2 linked regions of the Solitalea canadensis DSM 3403 genome follow. The protein of the gene in region 1 interacts with the protein of each later gene in a pairwise test. Links are inferred from orthologs where the notes say so. Each region holds a gene or a part of one and is shown in the gene's direction. Other genes may lie near its edges.

Evidence for each region.
Region 2: the proteins of SOLCA_RS21895 (region 1) and def interact in binary tests that used the Escherichia coli proteins (3 or more experiments, as listed by UniProt). The link is inferred for Solitalea canadensis DSM 3403 from one-to-one orthologs.

Annotation. Positions count from the first base shown.
Region 1 is NC_017770.1:5,174,660-5,177,897, forward strand. Bases 280-3,180 are described here. They hold SOLCA_RS21895 (aspartate-semialdehyde dehydrogenase), read left to right. Parts: upstream 280-1,175; coding sequence 1,176-2,186; downstream 2,187-3,180. Other genes in these bases: SOLCA_RS21890 (lamin tail domain-containing protein), read right to left, coding at 280-1,110; pnuC (nicotinamide riboside transporter PnuC), read left to right, coding at 2,323-3,009; SOLCA_RS21905 (AAA family ATPase), read left to right, coding at 3,014-3,180. In the rest of the region: more of SOLCA_RS21890, read right to left, coding at 1-279; more of SOLCA_RS21905, read left to right, coding at 3,181-3,238.
Region 2 is NC_017770.1:4,809,876-4,813,136, forward strand. What follows is about bases 214-3,137. They hold def (peptide deformylase), read left to right. Parts: upstream 214-1,337; coding sequence 1,338-1,937; downstream 1,938-3,137. Other genes in these bases: SOLCA_RS20260 (DNA polymerase III subunit), read right to left, coding at 214-630; ruvX (Holliday junction resolvase RuvX), read left to right, coding at 806-1,228; SOLCA_RS20275 (NifU family protein), read right to left, coding at 2,041-2,334; SOLCA_RS20280 (Mrp/NBP35 family ATP-binding protein), read right to left, coding at 2,376-3,137. Also shown: more of SOLCA_RS20260, read right to left, coding at 1-213; more of SOLCA_RS20280, read right to left, coding at 3,138-3,261. UniProt on the Escherichia coli protein: Removes the formyl group from the N-terminal Met of newly synthesized proteins. Requires at least a dipeptide for an efficient rate of reaction. N-terminal L-methionine is a prerequisite for activity but the enzyme has broad specificity at other positions.

The DNA of each region.
Region 1 (3,238 bases):
ACGTTGTGCTGGGTTACATAAAAGCATATCCTCCATTAATTCGAGTGAGTAACCACCACTTTTTTTGTGAGTGTCTCGATACCATGCATCGGAATAATTAACCTGATTGATTACTGCTCCTTCGGCATTTTTTAGGGTTAATAAATCTCCGGAGTTATTTAATGATGGCCATGGCGAAAGACCGAGCGTTTTCCCATAATGCAAATAATTTGAGGTGTCATTTTTTGAACAAAGTATAAGGTATTCTTTCGGATTGATCACGCCTTCATTAAATGTATAAATAGTGGTAACATCTGCATATTTCCAACCTTTCAGATTAATTACAGAGTCGGATGTGTTGTAAAGTTCAACAAACTCGCTGGTAGGTAAATCAATTTGGTGACTTGGATTAGGGAACAATTCAGTGAAAATTACATCTCCTGGTTTGCCTGCATAAACTGGTGGGAGTGGTTTAATGGCTTCATGTCGTTCAATTGTCAGTTCGTCAAAATAGAATTGGTTACTTCTTGAGGCAGTATACTTAGCTAGTATCCCAAAAAAGGAGGTTGTTTGGTAAGTATTGTCGGTAATGCTTCCATCGGTTACAAATTGTGTTTCATTGTCAATCTTTGATTTTATTTCCCATAATCCGGTTATTGACCTAGAGACCTCAATAGAAGCTTTAAACTGCGATGCTTTGGTTCTTGGCCTCGGAATTCCGTCGAAGAGTTTTGTGAGCTTTGTTCCGACTTGTTTATAAAGATCAAAAGAATCGCTCGAGCCACTCTTGCCAATTTGAATGAAATAGCCATTTAACGCCTGATTCAAGTCAGGCTGATCTGAGACTAAATAAACACGTAATTGATTAGATGTTGATGGATCAAAATCCATTTGAACATAGAAAGACCACCTTGTGTTTACGGACAGTGAGTTTGCGGTTGAAATGTAAACCTGTTTATTGGTGGTTGATTTTTTTGTTTGTAATTGTTCATTTGCATTAACAAACCATTCAGTGATGTCACCATTCCATTGCGGATTTGATGGGTAATTGGAGGTTTTGAATGAATCTTTTACTTGTGAATAACTGTTCACATATAAAAATGTTAATAAAATAATAAAAATGTTTTTCATAATTGGTAATATTGCAGCTAACGGTATATGGCCGTAAAATTAATAATTACATAAAAAATAGCTAAATGAAAGTCGCAGTAGTAGGTGCAACCGGATTGGTAGGCACAAAAATGTTACAAGTATTAGCGGAAAGAAATTTCCCTGTTTCTGAATTGATCTTGGTTGCTTCTGAGAAAAGTGTTGGTAAGGAAATCGAGTTCAAGGGTAAGAAGTACAAGGTGGTTTCTATGGATAATGCTATTGCGATGAAACCGGAAATAGCAATTTTTTCAGCCGGAGGAAGTACTTCAACCGAATTTGCTCCAAAGTTTGCAGCAGTTGGAACCACGGTAATTGATAACTCATCGGCATGGCGTATGGATCCTACTAAGAAATTAGTAGTACCAGAAGTTAATGCGAATGTGTTAACTAAAGAAGATAAAATTATTGCCAACCCTAACTGTTCTACTATTCAGATGGTGGTTGCATTAAAGCCTTTACACGATAAATATCAAATTAAACGTGTGGTGGTTTCTACTTATCAGTCTGTTACAGGTACTGGTGTTAAAGCGGTTACTCAGTTGATGGAAGAGCGCCAGGGCATTAAAGATGGTACAAAAGCATATCCCTACGAAATTGATTTGAACGTTATTCCTCAGATCGATGTTTTCCTTGACAATGGTTATACCAAAGAGGAAATGAAAATGATTAAGGAAACCAATAAAATTATGGGTGACGATAGTATCAAAGTTACAGCAACTACTGTTCGTATTCCGGTAATGGGTGGCCACTCTGAATCAGTGAATATCGAATTTGCAAAAGACTTTGACTTAGCAGAGGTAAAACAATTATTATCATCGGCCCCAGGTATTGTGGTAGTTGATGATACTGCAAACCTGCAATACCCAATGCCAAAAGATGCTCACGAAAAGGATGAAGTATTTGTAGGCCGTTTACGCAGAGACGAATCTTTGCCTAATACATTAAATATGTGGATTGTTTCTGATAACCTACGTAAAGGTGCAGCGACAAACGCAGTTCAGATCGCTCAATACTTAATCGAGCATGAATTAGTTAGTTCAGCGGTAGAAGCATAATAAATTCCGCTTTGAAAATATAAAGGGGTGTTGCATTTGTGCAGCACCCCTTTTTTAGTATATAACTATGAGTAAATAAATGTAATTGCGAATAACTACGCACCAATTATTTTTTGTAACTTCTATTTTTGTCGTCATGTTACATTTTTTTGATATTGACCACACCTGGTTCACCGTGATGGGTTACCCAATGAGTCATATTGAGTTTTGGGGAACTATTGCCGGTGCCGTGGCTGTTTGGCTTTCATCGCGGGCTAATATCTGGAGCTGGCCATTAGGACTAATCAATGTAACATTGTTCTTCTTTATCTTTTTTCAGATACAATTGTATCCGGATATGTTTCTGCAGGTGTTCTTCTTTATCACCAATATTATAGGCTGGTGGAATTGGGCTCACCCCAAACCTGAAGAGGCAGATCGAAAGCATGAATTGAAAGTAAGTTTTACGGCCGTAAAATGGTTATTGTCTTTACTTGCTATAGGTTTTATTGGTACTTATCTACTCGGGAATCTTGCGCAGAATTTACACACATGGCTACCGCTAATTTTTAAAAAACCGAGTGCTTTTCCGCATCTCGACTCGTTTGTACTGTCTTTTAGCATCATTGCAACATTTATGATGATTCGTAAGAAAATAGAATGCTGGATAGTATGGTTGGCTGTTGATGTGGTGTGTACCTACATCTATTTTATTAAAGGCGTTAGGTTTATTTCTGTTGAATATTTTGTCTTTTGTATAATTGCAGCTTTAGGTTATTGGTTTTGGTACAAAGAATATAAATCGTATCAAAACAATAATGTCTCGGCTGCTATAAATAAGTAAACATTTGGAAAGAGCATTACCATCAACCATAAAGAAAATTTGTATTTACGGGCCTGAAAGTACCGGTAAAAGCACATTGGCGGCATATCTTGCATTTAAGTTTAATACATTATATGTACACGAACTTGCACGTGATTTTATCTCAACCAATTCATTTACTGTTGATGATATATTAAAGATTGGAAAGGCTCAAACCGAGAGTGTATTGGAAAAAAGTAAAAGGGCTAAC
Region 2 (3,261 bases), 360 kb from region 1 along the record:
GTTCGACAGCTTGTTGATCTTTATCAGTTGCGTACGAGATAAAATAGTGTTTAACATTTTATCGCGATTCTCAGCAACTAATAAGAATAACGTTTTATGAGAAGGTTCCTCGATGATCTTTAATAAAGAGTTACCCTCATTACCCAGAAACTCCGGCAACCACATGATCAGGACCTTAAACTCCGATTCAAAGGGCTTTAAACTTAGCTTTTGAATAATGGCGTGACATTCTGCGATTGGAATATTTGGCTGTTTATTCTCAACATCCAGGTGTTTTAACCAGGCATTTAAAGAAAGATACTGGTCTTCCGATAATGCTTTTCTCCATTCCTCAATCACATCTACACTTGTTTCCACTTTATTGGTTTTATTGGCAATAAAGGGATAAGAGAAATGAAGATCCGGATGGATAAACTTCTGATATTTTCTACAAGATGCACATTGTCCGCAAGAATCGTCTTCCTGCTTATTTTCACAGCCGATAAATTGAGCATAAGCAATAGCCAAAGACAGTGCTCCCGAGCCCTCCGGTCCAAGAAATAATTGCGCATGACTGATCCTATTCTCTTTTGCAGAGCGAATCAGTTGATCTTTAATGTGTTCGTTTCCTACAATTTCTTTAAACTGCATGCTGTAAAGATAGACTAAGTTATATATAATGCGAATAGACCATGTGTTTAATTATTTTGGTTTATTGTTCATGCTAGAGATCCGTTTAAGCTTGTGGAAAATGTTGAGTGTTATGCACCCAAACATTCTTATTTAGGCACAAAAATCTTCACTTTTGTAATCTTAATAATGATATATGGCAAGATTGATGGCCTTTGATTTCGGAACCAAAAGAATCGGTATAGCTGTTACAGACCCTTTGCAAATTATTGCAACGGCGTTAACAACTATTCATCCTAAAGATGTAATCGATTATCTTAAAGAATACCTACTTACCGAACAAATTGAAACTTTTATAGTGGGTGAGCCAAAACAAATGGATAGCACTCCATCAGAATCTGCTCGCCATGTAGAAGCCTTTATTAATCTTTTAAAAAAACAATTTCCGACCATCCCGATTGATAGGATGGATGAACGATTTACATCTAAAATGGCAAGCCACACCATTGCAAATAGCGGATTGAAAAAATCGGATAGAGAAAAAAAAGGATTGATTGATTCTGTTAGTGCTGTTATTATTTTGCAGTCATACATGGAAAAACGCTCATTCGGCTTTTAAAGGCTTTTTCCGTATTTTTGCCAATCTTGAAGAAGAGGTTAGCTATCAGGCTGTACAAAAATCAGATGCCTTATGACTAGCTACTAAGTACTAATAACTTTTAGCATAAATGATATTACCAATTACCGCCTATGGCGATCCTGTTTTATTGAAGAAAGCTCAACCTATTGATAAAGATTATCCGAATTTATCAGGCTTGATTAATGATATGTTTGAAACCATGTATAATGCCAGTGGAGTTGGAATTGCTGCTCCTCAGGTAGGACTTTCAATTCGTTTATTTGTTATTGACGCAAAACCTTTTGCTGATGATGATGACGATGAAGTGAGTGAAGCAGAAAGCAAACAATTGAAAGCTTTTAAACGAGTGTTTCTTAATGCTGAAATTCTTGAACAAACTGGTGAGAAATGGGCGTTCACAGAAGGATGTTTGAGTATTCCTGATATCCGGGAAGAAGTGATGCGTCCGGCAAATATTAAAATCAAGTATTATGATGAAAAATGGGTGGAGCATATTGAAGAATACACAGGATTAGCTGCCCGTGTTATTCAGCATGAATATGATCATATTGAAGGTAAATTATTTACTGATTACTTAAATCCGCTAAAAAAAGCAATGTTAAGAGGCCGATTGGATTCAATTACCAAAGGTGCCATTAAGGTGGATTATAAGATGAAATTTCCTGCTAGAAAAAAAGGAAGAAGGTAAACAGGATAGTTAATGAAAAAGAAAAGGGTTCCGTTTGAATAAAACAGAACCCTTTTTATATGGTTAAGACACCGCCATAGATGGGGAATCTTGTAAAAGTTTATTATTGAGCATTTACCGTATTTGGCATTACTGCATTAGGATCATCAATATCGGTAATATTGGTAGCTTCAACTGAAACAATTTCAGGAACTTCACGCATTACAGCTTGTTCGATGCCTGCTTTAAGTGTCATGATACTCATTGGACAAGATCCACAAGATCCAAGCAATTTTAGCTTTAAAATATTATCGTCGGTAACCTCCAACACTTCAACATTTCCCCCATCGGCCTCTAAATAAGGGCGAATCTGGTTCAATGCTCCTTCAACTTTTGTTAACAATTCTGCGTTACTCATGCCAAAATCCTCTGTTTAGTCTAAATACAAATATAGAAAAATTATTCTACAACTGTCTCTTTATTAGCGAGTGCGTTTTGTATAGCAACTTGCTGTGCTACTTTTTCAGCAATATCAGCAAATGCTTCAGCCACCAGGTTATTGTCTTGAAGAGCAACCGGTTCACCTTTGTCTCCTCCTTCACTAACCTCCATTACCAATGGGATTTCTCCTAAAAATGGAACGTCAAATTGGGTAGCAAGTACATTTCCTCCGCCCTTGCCAAAAATGTAGTATTTATTAGTTGGTAGTTCTGCCGGGGTGAAATAAGACATGTTTTCAACCACACCAAGAATCGGAACCTTAACGCCCTCCATTCTAAACATTCCTGCCCCTTTTTTGGCATCAGCCAATGCTACGTTTTGAGGTGTTGTTACAATTACCACACCTGCTATTGGAAAACCTTGCGCCAATGTAATGTGTACGTCACCGGTTCCTGGAGGAGTATCAACCAATAAATAATCTAACTCTCCCCAATGAGCGTCATTAAATAATTGTTTGATAGCCGATGAAACCATCGGGCCTCTCCACGGAATAGCTTGATTAGGGTCTGTAAAGAATCCTATCGACAATAATTTTATTCCGTATTTTTCAATCGGTTCTATTTTGTTCTGGCCATCTACCTGCGTCATGTAAGGCTTCGCTCCTTCTAATTGGAACATGATAGGAATAGACGGGCCGTAGATGTCGCCATCAATTAAACCAACTTTAGCACCTTTTTTCGCTAAAGAAATGGCCAGATTTACAGCAACAGTAGACTTTCCTACACCACCTTTGCCAGAAGCAACAGCTATAATGTTCTTAATATTACTGAAGGTATTGGTGCTCTTAGTCGTAACGCGTGAGGTTAAATTAACTTCTACTTCCGCTTCTTTATCTACAAAATGC